2 regions of the Salinivibrio sp. IB282 genome follow, and region 1 is predicted to be linked to the other one. Evidence: predicted binding sites of a transcription regulator. Region 1 holds the regulator's gene; the other holds the start of a gene.

Region 1 (9,067 bases):
ACTCTTGGTCAAGTAAGCCCTGGCTACGCGCTGCATTGAAAATAACAAACGCAAACTCTCCCCCTTGGCTGAGTAATACCGCCATTTGACTGCGCGCTTTTGGCACCACCCCAAAGGCACGCGCCAAGCCATAAAGCAGCAAGGTCTTCACCAAGATCAACGCCGCGACCGCTCCCAGTATGGCCAGTGGGTAGTCGAGCAATAGACCGAGATCAACGGTCATTCCCACTGCAATAAAGAACAGCCCAAGCAACAAACCTTTAAAAGGCTCAATCGCGGTTTCTAATTCATGACGGTATTCACTTTCCGCAAGCAATACGCCCGCAAGAAACGCCCCCAGCGCCATCGATAGGCCTAACGCTTGCATCGCCAGGGCAATCCCGATCACCAAGGCCAGCGAGGTCACTGTAAATAGCTCGGTGACGCCGCTCATGGCCACTAAACGAAACAGCGGACGCAGAAGGAAATGACCGCCCACCAGCAAAATACCAATGCCGACAAACATCCATAATACGTCGAGCCAACTGCCAGCACTGCCACCGGCCAACGCTGGGATCACAGCCAGTATCGGGATCACGGCGATATCTTGAAATAATAAAACGGCAAATCCAGATTGTCCGGTTTCGCTGCGCATTAAACGTTGGTCTTCGATGATTTTCATCGCAATCGCGGTAGAAGAAAGCGCCAGCCCCGCCCCGATCACCACGCCTTGTGGCAACGTGAGCCCAGCGAAGATACTTAATGACCCTATCACGATCCCGGTCAGCACCACTTGGCTACCACCAAGGCCGATAATAGGGCGCCACATTTTCAATAGCTTTTTAGGGTTAAGCTCCAAGCCAATCAGAAAAAGCAGCAGCACCACGCCAAATTCGGCAAAATGGAGAATCGCATCCACATCACGGACCAGGCCCAGCCCCCAGGGCCCGATCACTATGCCTGCCAGCAAATAGCCAAGCACCGAGCCCATACCCAAGCGCTGGGCAAGAGGAACCGCAATCACCGCCGCCAATAAAAAAACAAAGGCCACCGATAAGAGGTTGTTATCCATCCTCGCCTCCTTGGTGCGCCAATGGGTCAGCGAGCCAATCGGCATAAATCTCAGCAAACGCTTCGCGATCGGCATCGCCAACGCGGCGCGCCCAGTGCAAGACCAACGGTGGGATCCAATCCATCCGACATAATGAGGCGGTTAACTCAAAAGGCTGCAGTAGCTCGGCCATCGAATATTTGTTGTAACCTTGTTGACTAAACGCTTCGGCCGCTCCCCCGGTGGTCACCACAAAGCGGCAGGTTTTACCGGCCAACGCATCCCCGCCTTGCCCATGTGCAAACCCTTTCCCGAGCACCACATCTATCCACTCTTTCAACAGCGCCGGACAGGAATACATTTGCAGTGGATGCTGAAAGACCAACACATCGGCGTCAGTGACCAACGCGCGCTCATGATGGACGTCCACCACAAAATCCGGGTAGGCGGCGTAAATATCGTGCACGCTGACATGGGCCAGCGGCGTAATGGCCTCAATTAAACGACGATTGGCAACGGATTCATCGGGGTCGGGGTGAGCAAAAATCACCAGTACCTTGGGAAGAGAGGGGCTTTCAGCCTTATCTCGGGGCATAGGCTTCCTTGTCTTATGATTATGGTCAGAACGCAATCTGTTCATTTATTCCGTGTTTTTAACTTTAACACACAAACATGCCCCGTCTGTGTCTGACCAGTGGGATGACGCGGTAGAATTTGGCAATCCCGGTATCAAGCTGGTATAACGACCGCGCGACAATGCGCACCCATCAACCCGAGACAGACTGAGAAATCATGATTCGCTTCTCCGATATTCAACTGCTTCGAGGGGGTAAGCCCCTGCTTGACCACACTTCTGCCACTATCTCACCGGGCGACAAAGTCGGTCTGGTGGGCAAAAATGGCTGTGGCAAATCGAGTCTGTTTGCCTTGCTGCGCCATCAATTATCGTTGGATGCCGGCCATTGTGACTACCCGAGTCAGTGGCAGGTAGCATGGGTGGCGCAAGAAACCCCCGCGCTCGACAAAAGCGCGCTCGAGTACGTGATTGATGGCGACAGCGAATACCGCGCGCTACAGCAAGCCCTACGCGACGCCGAAGCCCGTGATGACGGTAACGCGGTGGCGATGTTACACGATAAATTGGATGCCATTGGTGGTTATACCATTGAAGCGCGTGCGGCCAGCTTATTAGATGGTTTGGGCTTTAGCCAACCACAAATCCACTGGTCACTCACCCAGTTCTCAGGTGGCTGGCGAATGCGGCTGAACTTAGCACAAGCGCTATTATGTCGCTCTGATCTATTGTTGCTCGATGAACCCACTAACCACCTAGATCTCGATGCGGTCATGTGGCTAGAAAAATGGCTACAGCAATATCCAGGTACCTTGGTGTTGATCTCTCACGACCGGGATTTCTTGGATCCTGTTGTCAATCGCATCATTCACATCGAGCATCAACAGCTCAATGAATACACGGGTAATTATTCCGACTTTGAGCAAATGCGCGCGCAAAAATTGGCCCAACAACAGGCGCAGTACGAAAAGCAACAAAAGCAAATTGCCCACATGCAATCGTATATCGATCGCTTTCGTTACAAAGCCACCAAGGCCCGCCAAGCGCAAAGCCGGATCAAAGCCCTTGAGCGGATGGAGAAGGTATTGCCCGCGCAATACGATAACCCGTTTAGTTTTACCTTCTTCACGCCGGACGCCTTACCCACCCCCATTTTAATGATGGACAAAGTGGCGGCGGGTTATGATAAGACACCTATTATTGAAAACATTCGCCTTAACCTGGTACCGGGGGCACGCATTGGCTTGCTGGGGCGCAATGGGGCGGGTAAGTCGACCCTGATTAAACTCCTCGCGGGCAGCTTACCCGCCATGGCCGGTGAATTAACCTATTCACAAGGGGTGAAAATTGGCTACTTTGCCCAACACCAACTCGATACGTTGCGCATCGACGATACGCCACTTCAGCACCTAAACCGGTTAGCCCCCACCACCGCTGAGCAAACCTTACGTGATTTTCTCGGCCGGTTTGGCTTTCAAGGCGACAAGGCGCTCGAGCCCATCGGGCCCTTCTCTGGAGGCGAAAAAGCCCGCTTGGTGCTCGCCTTATTGGTATGGCAAAAACCGAACTTACTGTTACTCGATGAGCCAACCAACCATCTGGACTTGGATATGCGCCAAGCGCTGACACTCGCCTTGCAGTCTTACGAGGGTGCGATGGTGATTGTCAGTCACGATCGCTTCTTGCTGCGCGCCACCACCGATGACTTGTATTTGGTCGACAATGGCGCAGTGCTACCCTTTGATGGAGACTTGAACGATTATCACCGTTGGCTGACCGATCAACAGCGCGCTGATCGCGCTGAGAGCAAAAAACAAGCGGCCGCGGAGAAAACGGCGCCGCAACAAACACAGGTGGATCGTAAAGCACAAAAACGCCGCGATGCCGAGTTACGTAAGCAAACCGCGCCTTTGCGGAAAAAAATTGACAATCTCGACACACAGATAGAACAACTCTCTGCCATTATCTCTGACGCAGAAAATCAGTTGGCGGACCCCGAGATTTACCACAGTGATAATAAGGCGCGGCTCACGGCGCAATTGCAACGTCAAGCGGATGCTAAATCGACGCTCGAAGAGGTGGAACAAGAATGGATGGAGCGACAAGAAGAGCTGGAAGCCCTGGAGGCGACATTCAATCAGGACTAACCCCTGGGATGGCGAATCCCGCCGACCTGTGGCAGTTTTGTTTACATCATTATGGCAAGCCCGAGGTAAAGCAAGCTTGCCTCAGGCTGCAAGACGAGCACCAAGGCAACGTGAATCTTGCCTTGTTACTCGCCTGGATTGAACAACACGGCTATGGGCTTGCGCCCGAGAGCCTCACACAACTGAAGCATGCGTTAAGCCGCTCTGAGCATTTGCTTATTGCCTATCGTCACCTTCGGCGAGAGTTGAAGCCGCGGGTCGGCAGTGGGCAGTACAAAAAAATGCTCAACTTTGAGCTCAGTTTAGAAAAATTCCAACAGCAAGATTTAGTCGATGCCCTCAATCGTCAAACCTGGCTCACGGACACCGCCTCTCCTCTCGCCTACTATTGCCGTCAGCTGTCACCATCAGCACGCAACCTATATACATCACTGAAGGTGACGCCCGCCGAGGAAGAGGGAAGCAACCATGATGACACCGTTTAAACCCATTCCCAGCGCGCGGAACGCGCACTTACAAACCTTGTTGCCTCGCTTTTTGCGTCGAGCCCCGCTTTTCACCCCTCGCTGGCAGCAATTTGATCTGCCTGATGGCGATTTTGTCGATCTGGCATGGACACATCAGCCGCAGCCTGGACAGCCGATTGTTGTTTTATTCCATGGCTTAGCAGGCAGTTTCGACAGCCCCTATGCCAACGGCTTGCTCGCGGCCTTCCAACGCCAAGGTTGGTGCGGCGTGGTGATGCACTTTCGCAGCTGCAGTGGCCGCCTTAATCGTGCCGCGCGAACCTATCACTCGGGAGAAACCCAGGACGCGCGTGCCTTCTTCACCCATTTACGTCAAACCTATCCAAAGAGTCAAATTGGCGCAGTCGGGGTCTCTTTGGGGGGGAACATGCTGGTGCGTTACCTGGCGGACTATCACGATGATCCCATCGTGGCCTGTGGTTGCGCCGTGTCGCCGCCACTTGACCTTGCCGCTTGCTCGATGCGTATCCAACAAGGCTTTTCCCGTATTTATCAAGCCTATTTGTTGCGCTCGATGCGCCAAACCCTAGCGGAAAAACTCACACGTCATCAGCAAGTGGGCCGATGGCACGCGGGGGAGCGCCCGACGATAAAAACCTTGTTCGAGTTTGACCAAACCGTGACTGCCCCGCTTCATGGCTTTGACGATGCGCACCATTATTATCACGCCTGTAGCGGCCTTTCCGTGCTTAATACCATTAAGACACCGTTGGCCATCATTCATGCCAAAGACGATCCTTTTATGACCGACGCGGTGATCCCAACCTCCCCATTACCCGCGAACATTGACTATCAACTCACTGAGCATGGCGGCCATGTTGGCTTTGTCGCCGGTAGTTGGCGCCAACCTCAGTTTTGGCTTGAGCAAGCGGTGCCTGGCTGGCTCGCCGCTTATTTGCCGCATGAGTCACTGAGTAAGTCGGCGCGTTAGCACCGTCAAAGGAAGCAAAGAGAACCACTGCATTGACTGGTATGATCGGGTAAAATGCGAGCTAATTCACAACATTCACATCAGGCATCCGAGGATGCCATCCTGAGATCACTAAAAGGTGATGTAGTATGATGGTTCCATGGCAGTCGATTCCTGACGAGACGCTGACAGCGTTAATCGAGCACTTTGTGTTACGGGAAGGAACCGATTATGGTGAGCAAGAAGTCAGCTTTGCACAAAAAGTGGATGATGTTCGCCAACAATTGCAATCCGGGGACGCCGTGATTGTATATTCCGAGTTGCACGAGACAGTGGATATTCGTCGTAAAACAGCACTCGGCTCTTAGCATCGCAGTACACGCCGTATCGCGATACAAATTCAGACTGAATGACAGGGCGCGTCATGTCGGCTAAACATCCTATTATTGCGGTCACCGGCTCATCAGGAGCCGGTACCACCACCACCTCGGAAGCCTTCCGAAAGATGTTCCAGATGATGAACATCAAAGCGGCCTGGCTAGAAGGGGATAGCTTTCATCGCTTTACCCGTCCTGAAATGGACGTCGAGATCCGTAAAGCACGTGAACAAGGCAAACATATCAGCTACTTTGGCCCCACGGCCAACGATTTCCCGCGGCTAGAGCAGTTTTTCCGTGAGTATGGTGAGCAAGGCACCGGGAAATATCGCCGCTATTTACATACCTTTGATGAAGCGGTGCCCTATAACCAAATGCCTGGCACCTTCACGCCATGGCAAGACTTAGCCGACAATACCAATGTATTGTTTTACGAGGGACTGCACGGCGGAGTGGTCGATGGTGATGTCAATGTTGCACAGCATGTCGATCTCTTGATTGGAATGGTGCCGATCGTCAACCTAGAGTGGATTCAAAAATTTGTCCGCGATACGCGCGATAGAGGCCACTCTCGTGAGGCGGTGACCGACTCGATTGTGCGCTCAATGGATGATTACCTGCACTACATCACCCCGCAGTTTTCTCGCACCCATATCAACTTTCAACGCGTGCCGACGGTAGATACCTCAAACCCATTAAATGCCAAAGGTATCCCGTCTTTGGATGAAAGTTTTGTGGTGATCCGCTTTCGTGGAATGAAAAACGTCGACTTCCCTTATCTGTTGCAAATGATCACCGGGTCGTTTATGTCACGGCATAACACCTTAGTGGTACCGGGAGGAAAAATGGGCTTTGCGATGGAATTGATCATCCGTCCATTGATCCAACAATTGATAGAAAAAGGCAAGATTGGCTAAGGCGTAGCGCATCCATGATGTATTACTTCTCAAGCCGTGATCTTAGCCACGTTTTTGCCAGATTTTTAGGCGGTTGGCCTAGATCAAAATCAAGAAATCACCAACAAAAAAAGATACACTCTTGTTAACATACAGTGAGCTTGTAGCCCGCGTTCAGACTTCGTATTCTGTGCAATGATCTGATGGGTTACCCCTCAGACAAAGATAGGACGTTGTTGCCGGGCAACACATGCAGAGGAAATAAGTTATATGGTTCCAGGAAAACCTCAAACAGACCCTACACTCGAGTGGTTCCTTTCACATTGTCATATTCATAAGTATCCGTCTAAAAGCACGCTTATCCATGCAGGTGAGAAGGCGGAGACCTTGTATTACATCGTGAAAGGGTCTGTGGCCGTACTGATCAAAGATGAAGAAGGCAAGGAAATGATCCTGTCTTACCTTAACCAAGGTGACTTCATTGGTGAGCTCGGACTTTTCGAAGAAGACCAAGAGCGCACTGCTTGGGTGCGCGCTAAATCACCGTGTGAAGTGGCAGAGATTTCATTTAAGAAGTTCCGCCAGCTCATTCAAGTGAATCCTGACATCTTAATGCGCCTGTCTTCACAAATGGCGCGTCGTTTGCAGGTAACGAGCCAAAAGGTCGGGGATCTCGCCTTCCTGGACGTCACAGGCCGCATCGCGCAAACCTTGTTGAACTTGGCTAAACAGCCGGATGCCATGACACACCCTGACGGTATGCAAATTAAGATCACTCGTCAGGAAATTGGCCAAATCGTCGGCTGTTCGCGTGAAACCGTGGGACGTATCCTCAAAATGCTGGAAGAGCAAAACCTCATTTCCGCACACGGTAAAACCATCGTGGTATACGGCACACGCTAATTGCGCCGCTCTCTGTATCACCAACCGACGCCCTGGCGTCGGTTTTTTTATCTCCGCTTTCTGGCAAGCGTCTGGATAACTTCTACACTCAAAACGATATGGTTAACATAAAACTAACAAGGTATCGTTTATGAAAAAACTCATGGTTTCTCTCACCGCCTTGGCGCTCTCTGTGCTTTCAGCCCATGCCGTGTCCAATACCACAATTGTGCACCCCGAGCCACGCGCTGGGTCGGCGCTTGATCTCTATGCCATTGAGCTGATTGAGTTTCTTGCCGAAAAATCAGGAGAGCCTGTCACCTTGCAAGCTTTTGACGGCCAAATTGGCTCTCAGTCTCGTAAGGTGGAAATGCTCAAGCAAGGCAAGCTCACTATCGACTGGCTGGGTGCCGACCGCACGCTGGAATCTGAACTGATCCCCATTCGCTATCCCGTGTTTCGTGGTCTACTCGGCCATCGCCTGTTTATTACCAACCAAACCACAGAGCCCCAACTCGCTCAGATAAGTAGCGCGGGTGATTTGCAGTCTCTTACCATGATTCAGGGACAGGGCTGGGCCGACGTCAAGGTGCTCAACTCAGCGGGATTTCGCGTACGCGAAATATCGAGCTTTGAAAATATTTTCAAAGTGGTTGATACAGGTCGTGCTGATCTCTTCCCGCGTGCCTTGATTGAGCCTTTTAGTGAATTAGCCGAGCGGCCACAATACGGTAATCTGTTAGTTGACCCGCACCTGATGCTGATCTATCGCTTCCCGATGTTCCTGTTTGTGTCTCCGCAACATGCTGACGTCGCCGACATGTTGAATGGTGCTTTTGAAGCGGCATACCAAGACGGATCATTTATTGAGTTTTTCAACAACGCTCCGCTGGTCAAAGAAACGTTTGAAAAAGCCAACATTGATGAACGCACCGTGATCCGGGTCGATAACCCGCATTTAAGCAACGAAACACAAGCGATTCCAGACACGTATTGGCTCGATATCGAGGCTGAATAGACGATAAAAAAGGGAGCATAGCATACGCTCCCTTTTCCCTATGATGTCGATTAAGCGATGTGTGGCGCACTAATGGGTGCTTTCAAAGATTTTGTCTGCCGAGGCAGCCACAAAACCTTGGTAAAGCTCACCATTGGGCAGAACATAACGCTTAGCAAACTCATAAAAACCACCCGGGATGGTTTGCGTGTCATCAGAAAAAGCAACTGGCACGCGATCCGCCATGGTGGAGGATTGCTCCAGATACACCGACGCGTCACCTTTGACTTCCCCGCCTGACTCGTTAATCGCAAAGCCATTGTCGCGCAATTGGTTATTCACCGAGAGGCAATCATCATGCGCATTCAGCTGATTCACACTCACGGTAAAATGGTTGGCACCATAACCGTGTGCCGCCACCCAAGACGCATATTCACTCTCTTCGGCAAGTGTTTGATAGGTTGCCCAGTCAAGATCCCACAAGCGACCCTGATGGAGAAAGTCACTGCCTGTGAGTGACGACGCATCAACTTGTGCCACCAGCTTCTCAACAATCGCCTGAAGCGCGGGCGAGCATTGCTCGACCATCAACTCACTAATAAAGACTTTTGGCATCAGAGGATCGGGGTGCTCAAAATGGCAGGCGTTGAGCTTTTTCGCTTCAAAGGTATAGTCCCCTTTTTGCTGATAGCCTAACGCCAGGAAGGGGCGCGCCAATACCTCAAGC
Region 2 (11,392 bases), on a different contig from region 1:
CTGCATCAAGCGCAGCGTCTTGCCCGAATCATGGTTATCGTTGGGGTAAAGGACTTTAGACAGGTTACCCGCATCAATATCTGCTTGCTGCGCATGGGTATACTCGCCCGCATTAAAAGCATCAAGCGCGAACGGTGTCAGTGCTCGACCTTCCCACAAACGCAATGGATAAACGGTGTTACTTTGGTAACCGACAATGGGTAAGTCCCAAGGCATTGCCTGGATTTTCAAGCTTGGCACCCATTGGCGATAGGTATGCCCTGCTTCTTCAACGACCTCAACATGACCATAAAAGCCGATAATTTGGGATAATTCAGGACGTACCAGTTCCCATGGGTAGCCTTCCGGTTCGCGCCATGCATCAGGAGCCTCTTGCTGCGCCCCTTCATGAAAAGACTGACGGAAAAGCCCATATTCATAATGTAATCCGTAACCCACTGCCGGATACTGCTGTGCCGCCAAAGAGTCCATAAAACAGGCCGCCAGACGTCCCAAGCCGCCATTACCCAGAGACGGATCACGCTCTTGTTCGAGTAAATCCGTTAACCCAAGCCCAAGCTCACTCACGGCATCGGCGATAGCATCGTACAAGCCCATGCTAATCAGGTTGTTCCCGGTTAAACGACCAATCAAAAACTCGAGGGATAAATAGTTAACACTTTTCGCTTGTTTAATGGCTTGATCGTGTTCAGTGGCCACCAAGTCACTCGTCGTGTGTTCGGCTAATGCGCGGCCAAGCGCGAGGTACCAATCACGCAGTTGAGCAGTATCTGGTGCGTGACCTAGCTGGGTTAAGTGTTGAACCATACTGATTTTAAACGCACTTTTATCAAACGCATGTTGCTGTTTTGGTGTCATGTCGTTGCTCTCGATAATGGAATGAAACCTTGATGGTTAGTCATCCTGCCCAACCCGAGCACGGCAAACATCCTCCCACGTCGTTCTCATCAAAGGAGGAGACCACAGGGCGTAGAGAGCCAGGTCACACATCAACAGTGAGCGGGCTCTCATCAAAATGAAGCACAGCCCACTGACTGGTGATCTTCATCACGCTATGAGACAAAAGCCTGTCTAAGCCGGCGATGAAAAAAACCGTCTAGCTTTTGGTGATTTTTGTGCGCTAGCGCAAATTAAACCCTGACAAACCAACATGAATGTGTACACCGACGATAAAAAAAGCCAAGAAAAAGGCAATTGAGTGACATTTATCACAATTATAAGGCGTAGTTGCACTAAATTAGGGCACCCGTTAAGAGATCAGGGATAGATCATAGTTTGTGTCTTTGAAGTTACATACACTGCAATCAGGACAGAGGTGCGCACCAAAGATGACGCACCGCATTTGTAGTGAAGGACAGTGTCTTATGTGGATCCCATCAAAGCTGACTCGGCCTGGACGGCTTTATAACGCGATATTGCGCCCGCGTGTGCTCGATATTTTACAACAAGCCCCCCACTATAAGCTGGTGCTGTTTCGCTCTCCGGCCGGTTATGGCAAAACCACCATGGCTGCCCAGTGGCTCGCCGATCAACCCAATGTCGGTTGGTTTAGCATTGATGACAGTGATAACGACAGCTTTCGCTTCATAAACTATTTATTACAAGCGTTGCACCAAGCCACCCAAGAAGGCTGCGCTAATACGATAAAACTGGCGGAAAAACGCCAATTCTCATCACTTCGTGCGCTCTTGTCTGATGTTTTTGCCGAACTGGCCGGATTTCACGCCACCAGCTATTTGGTGCTGGACGACTATCAACTGGTTGATAACGAAGAAATCCATGAAGCGATGCGCTTTTTCATCAAGCACATGCCAGAGAACCTCACGTTAGTGGTGACGTCACGCGCTAACCCACCACTGGGCACCGCGAACTTACGCGTGCGAGACCTGATGATCGAGATAGGCAACGAGCTTCTCGCGTTCGATAACGAAGAGACAACCCGGTTTTTCAACCAACGTATCGACGATGGCGTCGATGAATCGACCGCGAATGCCTTATGTACCTACGTCGAAGGTTGGCCATCCGCGCTGCAACTGATCGCCATTCAAGCGCAGCACCAAAAACGCACGCTAATGCAAAGCGCCGCCTCGTGTGCAGAATTTAACCATGCCCATCTTTGGGACTATCTAGCGGAAGAAGTCTTCGACTTGCTTGACACGGAGACACGTCAGTTTCTGATGAAAGTCTCAGTGTTAGAAATGTTCAATGATGAACTGGTTTTCGCCTTGACCGAGCGAGAAGACGCCCTGGGCATGCTTGAGTCACTGAATCGCTATGGTTTGTTTATCTATGCGCTGGAGGGGGATAACAATTGGTTCCGGTTTCACCATTTATTCGCGGAGTTTTTGGCCCACGAGCGCCAAGCCAGGATCCCCCACCAGCAACAAACCTTGCATCGACACGCGGCACTGGCTTGGCTAAAGCTGCAGTCCCCTCATCAAGCCTTGCGCCACGCACGCTATGCCAAAGACGATGCGTTGCTGGCCGATATTCTCAATCAACACGGCTGGCGTATGTTCAATCGTGGCGAACTATCCACACTCGCATCCGCGATTATCAAGCTCAGTGATGAGCTTTTATACCAATACCCCAATTTGAGCTTACTGCGTGCTTGGTTAGCACAAAGCCAACACAGGTATCACGAAGTTGGCGAGTTATTGGCCAGTGCCGAAAAGGCGTATCAAGCCCGCGACATTCCACTGGATATTGATTACCAAGGCAATGCCAATGCCCTGCTTGCCCAAGTAGCCATTAATGCGAATGAGCCTGAGCAAGCGATGCAGCTGGCAGAAAAAGCACTCGAGCAACTCGATAGCGCCAATTACCGAGGACGTATTGTCGCGACTTCCGTGGTTGGCGAGGTGAATCATGTGCTCGGCGAACTGGATCGCGCTTTATCCATGATGCAACAAACGGAAAAGTTAGCGCGCCAGCATCAGGTATATCACCAAGCGCTGTGGGCCATTTTACAGCAAAGTGAAATTCTCCTGGCACAAGGCTATGTGCAAGCCGCGTTTGAGTTGCTCGACAGCGCCGATCAGCTCATTGAAGATCAGCAATTGCACCAAGTTCCTTTACATGAATTTGCTCTACGGCTTCGCGCCCAAATACTCTGGTGTTGGAACCGACTGGATGAAGCTGAAGCCTGTGCGTATAAGGGGCTACAGGTTTTGGAAAACCAACCGCCGAGCAAGCATTTGCATAGCTACTCTATGCTCGCGCGCGTGGCTGTTAGTCGCGGTGAGTTAGATAAAGCGGCCAAAAGCATTGAGCACATAGAGCACCTTCTACGAGAGTCTGTTTATCATGTTGATTGGACCGCTAACGCGTCACTCTCGCTATTGCTCTATTGGCACGCCAAAAACGAACTGACCAATATGGATGAGTGGTTACATCAAGCCGTTCGCCCCGCGACCGCCTGCAACCACTTTAGCCAGCTTCAGTGGCGAAACATTGCCCGCGCGCACCTGCATTTGGGTCAGTATGATCAAGCACGTCAAGCGGTCGATTTTCTGCGCCGCGAAGCGAACCGGGCCAACTTAGTGACGGATAAAAACCGCAATCTCATCGTCGAGGCCGTGCTCGCCAGTAAAGTGCAAGAGACGGAATACGCCAAAAGTCTCTTGCAAGATGCCCTGATCCTAACCAATCAAACCGGGATGATGGGTAACTTTTTAATCGAAGGTGATGCGCTCTCATCATTGCTGCACGCGTTGATTGAACAACATGCGCTCGGCGCATTAGAGCGCCACCGGGCACAGCAGCTATTAAAAGAAATCGCCAGCCATCAGCGCTCACGCTCCACCCACTTTGATGAAGCCTTTGTCGAAAAACTGGTCAAGCACCCTAACGTGCCAGAGCTGGTGCGAACCAGCTCCCTGACGCAACGCGAATGGCAAGTGCTCGGCTTGATTTATTCCGGGTTTAGTAACGAGCAAATTGCTCATGAACTGGATGTCGCCGGTACCACCATCAAAACCCATATCCGTAACCTTTACCAAAAGCTCAATATTGCTAACCGTAAAGAAGCGGTCGTCACCGCCGAAAACCTCCTTCAGCTTATGGGTAACTAGTCATCTATGCCTACGCCCCCAGACTTTTCGGGGGCGTAGTGGTCTTTCGCTCTCCCCCTACTTTTCGTGATACTTTACTGAATTTCATCATCTTTTCTGCCATAACACGCTGAGTTTTAACCCGATCACGCATGGTAGGTGTCGCCCTTCAGTATGCTGCGCCTCAGTATTGACACATGAGGAATAATCAATGAAGCGCACTCACTTTTTGCAACCGCTCGGCGCATCGGTTGCCATCGCGACTATCATGGTGAAGGTTGGAAGAAGTCGCCAACGATCGCCAGTTTGTCCAAGCCACCCAAGCAAACCTGGCCGGCACAGGTATTGGTTCGTTTTCTGACCGACTTCGTGATGCGGTTCGTGGCGGCGGTCCATTCGATGGCGGCGAGTACCTGCGTAAAAACCAAGGCTTTGGTAATGGTCAATGGGTCGCGCCCAATGATCTGCAACAGCAAAGCAACGGGGAAAGAGCCAGTGCCCTGCATAACGCCGATTTAGTCCGTTTGGGTATGGCGGGTAATTTAAAAGATTTTCAGTTACAAATTGCCAATGGAGATACGGTCCGAGGCGACGAGGTCGATTACAACGGTCAACCGGCTGGCTACGCACAAGATGCTTGGGAGATCCAAAACTATGTCTCCAAGCACGACAACCAAACCTTGTGGGATAACAATCAATACAAATTCCCTTACGCCATGCCGCTCGCGACACGCGTCCGTGCCCAGGCCGTGTCACTCTCCACTGCACTGTTGGGACAAGGGGTGCCTTTTATTCACATGGGCAGCGAGATGCTTCGTTCAAAATCCATGCAGCGTGACTCATATGATTCGGGCGATTGGTATAACCGCGTCGACTTTACCCAACAAACCACGCAGTGGGATCAAGGGCTGCCGCGTGAAGATAAAGACGGCTACAACTGGCCGATGATTGAAACCGTGATTGCCAACCACAACAACGAGGCCAAACCAACGCCACAGGCAATCAGCAACATGGACAGCTACTTTAATGAGCTGGTGGCGCTGCGTACGTCGTCAGGGCTGTTCAATCTGGGCCAAGGCAGCGTGATCAACCAACGTGTCAGCTTTCACAATACAGGCGCCTCACAAATTTCAGGGCTAATTGTGATGAAAATTGATAACAGTGGCAGTCTGCTCGACAGCACGATGGATGCAACGCGTGACGGGATTATCGTCGCGATCAATGCCTCAGGCGCGGCGGTCAATGACTTTGCCAACATCGACGCCACCGGCTATCAGCTTCACAGCTTGCAAGCCAATGCGGGCAACGGCTCGATAGCGTATAACCAACAGCCCGCTCAAGTGACCAACGGCAAACTCACTGTACCCGCTTGGTCCGTCGCCGTGTTCGAGAAACCTCAACAGCCTTAACCATCATTTGGGGGAGTCCGGCTCCCCCACTCCACTTGCCGCCCGGACATACAGGCTTAACGCCATCATCATCAACCTAGCCTTCCTTTAAAAAGCCGTTAAATACACGAGTTTTCTGGCCCGCGCTCGCGTTATTTATAGTGATATCAACGCTTGAATACGCTTTGACAGTATTTCCTCGTTTTTTGTGTTGCTATTGGCATAAACGCTGATCGGTTCACTCAACACCCGAGTACAGGATGTGATACGGTATTTCTCTCTAATTGGAACTGACATCACACTCATCAATAGTCACCGAGGAGTGTGAGCGGTCAATAAGGAATAAGTGAATGTTAAAAGATTTGGTCGTTGATGGACGTTATAAAAAAACACTGGATCAGTCGATACACGCTATCGTGACCATCGACGAAAAAAATGATGTTATCTATTTCAACGATGCTGCTGAATCGCTGTGGGGTTATCAACGCAATGAAGTATTAGGTCACAACGTCAAAATGCTGGTTCCAGAAGAAATTCGGGGCAGTCATGACGGGTTCATTAATCATCACCGTACGACCCAAGAAAATCGCATCGTCGGAACATCTCGCGATGTACAGTTAGAAAGAAAAGATAGAACTCGTGTATGGGTGAACATCTCGTTAAACCATATTAAACATGCTGGAAAATCTACTTACACCGCATTTGTTCACGATATCTCTTCACAAAAACAAGCTCAAGAGATTGTTCATCAAACCCTCGAGCAAGCTCTAGATGCAGTCGTGACTATCGATGGCCGTAACTGCATCACCTTTGCTAATAAATCTGCTGAGCAAATGTGGGGATACTCTCGGGACGAAATGCTAGGCCATAACGTAAAAATGTTGGTGCCTGAACAACACCGTCATGAGCATGATGAATTAGTCAATCGAAACCGAAGAACCGGTATCAACAAAATTGTGGGCTCCACCCGCGAAGTCCCTTTCGTACGTAAAAATGGTGAAAACCGTTGGGGAAGTTTCTCAATATCTAAAATAGAACTTGATGACGAGATTCAGTACACCGCGTTTGTCAAAGACGTCACAGAGGAAGTTGAGCGTCGGGAAGAATTCAAAATGCTGTCGATGGTAGCAAATGAGACAGATAACTCAGTCATCATTACCGATGCTGACGGCTATACCCGTTATGTTAACCAAGGGTTTGAAAAACTTACAGGTTATACAATGTCGGAAATGCGCGGCAAAAAACCAGGTACCATGCTTCAAGGGCCAGGAACTAACACCGAAACTGTCGCGAAAATCTCACAAAAACTAAAAAATCGCGAACCCTTTTACGACGAGCTCCTTAATTATAACAAACACGGTGATGCCTATTGGATATCTGTCTCTATCAATCCAATTTTTGATGATAACGGACAGTTATCTAGCTTTATTTCTATTCAAGCTGATATCACCGAAGCGAAACAACGATCACTTGAGGCAGAACGTCGATTTGATGCGATCAGTGTCAGCAACGGCATTATGCAGTGGAGTCTTGACGGTACACCTGATTCGTTTAATTCGTACATGCTTGACCACTTACGCGCAGAAACATCGTCGAACTCAGAAATTCTAAGCAACAACCTCAAGAATAAGCTCGGAGAACCGACATTTAGCGATGTGCTCTCGGGTAAACAAATAAAAGAAGTACTGCCGTTTACAGCTGCAGACGGAAGCGAACGCCGTTTCGATACTGTCGTCGCCCCCATTTTTGACTCCGAAGGGAACCCTGTGTACCTCGTCTCCTACGGTATTGATGTGACCAATAGAGCCCAAGCTGTTGATGTAACGGAGAAGGAAATGACAAAAGTCGAAGCATCTAGCAGCGAAATACAACAAATTATTGGTGTAATAAACGGCATCGCCGAACAGACAAACTTACTTGCGCTCAACGCAGCTATTGAAGCAGCTCGGGCCGGTGAGTCGGGCCGAGGTTTTGCCGTGGTCGCCGATGAAGTACGACAATTGGCACAACGCTCTGGAGAGTCTGCAGCCGAAATTCGTCGCCTTGTCGATCAAACGAATGAACGCGTGAGGGCACTAGCTGATGCTCTTCAAAATTTAAATGGCGAAGACGACTAGTCGTCCTAGTATAAGCAGGCCTATCACTGACGATTCATCTCGGTATAATGCAGCCCTTAGCTTTTTATCGATGAATAGCATTATGATCAAGAACCTGGTCTCAACTTACCTTAAAGGCATGGCGATGGGGGCTGCAGATGTGGTTCCTGGTGTCTCTGGCGGCACCATCGCATTTATTACTGGTATCTACACCCAGTTACTTGAGAGTATTCGGCGTATCACGCCGCGCCTTTTTACACTCTGGCGCAAGGAAGGGTTCAAGGCCGTCTGGCACCATATCAACGGCACCTTTCTTTGTGTGCTCTTAGCCGGCATTCTGACCAGTATTGCCAGTTTGGCCAAAGGGATAAGCTGGATGCTCACCCATCACCCGATCCCACTGTGGTCGTTTTTCTTTGGCTTGATCATCGCTTCAGCGTTGCATATTGCCAAACAATTGCCCGCCCCCAGAATAAGGCCTAAAACCGTTCTCGCCGCACTGCTAGGGATCGGGTTTGCCTATTGGATTACTATTGCGAACCCGTTGCAGCTCACCGCCTCGCCGCTCACCGTCTTTCTCGCCGGCGCCATCGCGATTTGCGCTATGATTTTGCCTGGGATCTCTGGCAGTTTTATTCTGCTGTTGCTGGGAATGTACAGTCCGATCCTAGATGCGGTTCATCAAACGCAGTTTGGCTTACTGGGATTATTTGCGGTGGGCGCGGTGACTGGCTTATTGACCTTTTCGCACCTGTTGTCATGGCTGCTGCGCCGCTACTACGCGCTAACGCTCGCGTTTCTGACCGGCCTGATGTTGGGCACGCTAGGTAAAATCTGGCCGTGGAAACACACGCTTACATGGCGTACCAACTCATCCGGTGAGCAAGTGCCTCTGATGCAAGATAACCTTCTACCGGGCGCGTACGAGGCAATCGTGGGACACCCGGCACAAGTTAGCTTGGCCATCATTGCCATGATAGGTGGCTTTGTGCTGGTATTATTGCTGGAGCGTTTCTCGCCTAAGCAGGACTAAATAATGCATATATCACCCTCACAATCACCCGTGAGTCGCCCATTGTTTATCACTGTCGGTCTCTTAATGCTGGCAGTGATGGCTTTTTTTCTTCCCTCTTGGCTATCTGGCTTTTTCTCGACCGCTTCGAGTTCAACCGTCGCGCCAGCCGCCTACTGTTCGCTAAATCAGCAAACGTGCCAATACAAGGGTTATCAAGCCCACTTAGGCAATCCAGTGGTTCATCCACTACACGCCAATACCCTCACGGTAACCGCCCCCCAGGCGCTTAACACGGATACCTTGCTCGTGAAGCTCCAAGGCGTCGAAATGAATATGGGGGAATATCGGCTGGTGCTTAAACAAACCGATAAACTGACTTACCAAGGGCAATTGATGCTGCCCGTTTGCACTGAAGACAGCATGACCTGGGCGGGAACCATTACACTTAATGATGATGCAAACACGCTATTCCCCATTAAAGTAAGCATGGAGCGACTATGAGTAAGAAAGCTTGGCTTGTCGCCATTATTGCCGTTTGTTTTGGCTTGGGTGCCCGCGCGCTATTTGATCACTATCAAACGTCACAAAAGCAGGCACAAGCGGGTGCATTACAATCACAAGGGCAACCGTTTAACCTTTACAATACCGATGACCCACGTCCGCGCATTGTTTACTTCGGTTATACCCATTGTCCTGATGTTTGTCCCACCTCGCTCGCCGTACTATCTGCTGCGTTAAAATCGCTCCCTGAGTCGACACGAAACGCGGTGTCGCCAGTCTTTATCACCCTCGACCCAAAGCGTGATACCAGCGAAAAAGCCGCGGAGTATGCCCATTTTTTCCATCCGGCCATCACCGGCGTCAGTGGTTCAGAAGCACAAATCGCCCAGCTGGCAAACCGTTACGGAGTTTTATATCGCATCACCGAGCTGGAAGACTCCGCCATGGACTATGCCGTTGACCATAGCTCCTTTTTTTATTTTCTCTCACCGAACGGTGAACTCGTAGAGAAAGTCCCTCACACCTTAAACCCTGAGATGCTGATCGCAGCGATTGAACGGGTGACTGGTCAAAACAAGGAATAACAATGACATCATTCAAATCTTTTATTGCCGCTATCGCTTTTATGGTTGCCCCATTGGTGCATGCCCATGGTGAGTTTTTTATTCATGATGCCTACGCGCGTGCCACTGCACCTGGCGCACCAAATAGCGCCGCTTTCATGGTGCTCGATAATCAAAGCAAGGTGCTAAAACGGGTGGTGAGTGCGAGTACACCGGCGGCGAAACGGGTAGAGTTGCATGAGCATGCCATGGTAGATGGCATGATGGAAATGCGACAAATTGCGCAAATCTTGGTGCCTGAAGGCGAGCAAGTCACATTAAAGCCAGGAGGCCTGCATGTGATGCTATTTGATCTTACCCAGCCACTCAAAGTAGGCGAGCACATTTCGTTGACCTTAAACACTGCAGACGGTCATTCACTGACCAAGCAGATCCCAGTGAAATCAGTCATGGATGGTATGCAGCACCATAGCGATGAAGGAAATCATCACCACGAATAGTCTTTAACGTGTCTCGATGGATGGGTCGAACAGCGCGTTAAATGTTAACTGTGTCAAGGTATGGCCGCCAAGTTGAGGATTCAGCAGCAAAATCCCCTACCAGCGTCTATGGTAAAAGGTAGTCGCGCTTGCGCGTGACCCTTTTGACGTGATTGCTATCTCCAACAACAATAGCGAGGTTCTCTATGAAAATCCGTCCAATGGCGCTAGCAGCAATAGCTTCAACCGTGTTGCTCGTCGGCTGTACTAGCAACACCGCACTACAACAAAGTGTTGATGATTTATCCGCGAAAGTCGATGCGCTCTCTAACGACGTTTCTATGATGAAAAGCGACGTGAGTGATACCAAAGATACCTCTCAAATGGCCTATGACGAAGCCAAACGTGCTAACAAGCGCATTGATAATATGGCGCAGTCGTATACCAAGTAGCGTATCGACTTAAGCACCGACGACGCATTGAATAAACAAAACGGCGCTACGCCATGCGCCGTTTTCATGCTGTTATCTGACGTTTACTCCTTCGTTCGCCTCACTGGCTTGACATCTACGTCTGCACGCTCGAGACGCTGCCAGGCTTTTAACTGTGCTGGGGTCAGTGTCGCGATCTCTATCGGCACGCCTTCCTGAACCGATAACGCCGCTCGGTACCGCTGAGGTGACAATTCCAATCGCGCTAACATCGCTAACACCTGAGGATCAGGCTCAATCGACAAACGCGCTTTGGTCTCTTTTTCATTTTTTGACAAAGGACGATGGGCTTCTACCATCACGCGCCCATCAGGCTCAACGCTTAGCTTCGCGGGTTGATTAATCACCCTCACGGGAGTATGAACGTCCACTTGCTCAAACAGCCATGCCACATCGTCAGGACGAAGTCGGATACAGCCCGCGCTGACTCGCAGCCCAATACCAAACGACTTATTCGTGCCATGAATTAAATACTCACCGTTACCGAAGCCCAACCTTAGCGCATGTTCACCTAAGGGATTGTTTGGTCCTGCCGGCACCACATCAGGCAAAATGATGCCGCGCTGTTTTTTATATTCATCACGAATGCTCTGAGGTGGCGTCCACGTCGGATGTTCGCGCTTTTGGCTAATATAGGTGTTCATGGTGGGGGTTTCGCGCCCCACTCTACCAATCCCGATGGGGAATACATGAACAGCACGTTGAGCGTCTGTTGTTTCTCCTCCTGCTCTAGCGGCTGGCTCAGGGAAATAGTAAAGGCGTAACTCGGCAAGATTAATCACGATCCCCGAGTGAGGTGGTGAGGGC

What was found. Region 1 encodes CRP, which controls carbon source genes, mostly activating them, when cyclic AMP is high. Its sites were predicted from a motif close to TGTGANNNNNNTCACA; they were not measured.
Region 2: a site for CRP is predicted at 1,198-1,213, ahead of malT (HTH-type transcriptional regulator MalT). Genes of this name have one in related genera too.

Annotation. Positions count from the first base shown of each region.
Region 1 is NZ_MUET01000043.1:5,783-14,849, forward strand. Features, by position in the region: gene kefB (glutathione-regulated potassium-efflux system protein KefB) at 1-1,051, opposite strand, end outside; gene kefG (glutathione-regulated potassium-efflux system ancillary protein KefG) at 1,044-1,625, opposite strand; gene BZG14_RS09940 (ABC transporter ATP-binding protein) at 1,823-3,751, shown strand; gene BZG14_RS09945 (TIGR02444 family protein) at 3,760-4,236, shown strand; gene BZG14_RS09950 (hydrolase) at 4,220-5,209, shown strand; gene BZG14_RS09955 (YheU family protein) at 5,338-5,556, shown strand; gene BZG14_RS09960 (phosphoribulokinase) at 5,613-6,482, shown strand; gene crp (cAMP-activated global transcriptional regulator CRP) at 6,732-7,364, shown strand; gene BZG14_RS09970 (hypothetical protein) at 7,495-8,361, shown strand; gene BZG14_RS09975 (DUF1338 domain-containing protein) at 8,431-9,067, opposite strand, start outside.
Region 2 is NZ_MUET01000021.1:5,648-17,039, forward strand. Features, by position in the region: gene BZG14_RS06575 (glycogen/starch/alpha-glucan phosphorylase) at 1-858, opposite strand, end outside; gene malT (HTH-type transcriptional regulator MalT) at 1,365-4,073, shown strand; partial or broken gene BZG14_RS06585 (alpha-1,6-glucosidase domain-containing protein) at 4,284-5,461, shown strand; partial or broken gene BZG14_RS16000 (PAS domain S-box protein) at 5,791-7,470, shown strand; gene BZG14_RS06595 (DUF368 domain-containing protein) at 7,640-8,569, shown strand; gene BZG14_RS06600 (hypothetical protein) at 8,573-9,052, shown strand; gene BZG14_RS06605 (SCO family protein) at 9,049-9,636, shown strand; gene BZG14_RS06610 (copper chaperone PCu(A)C) at 9,639-10,115, shown strand; gene BZG14_RS06615 (Lpp/OprI family alanine-zipper lipoprotein) at 10,301-10,546, shown strand; gene BZG14_RS06620 (L,D-transpeptidase family protein) at 10,630-11,392, opposite strand, start outside.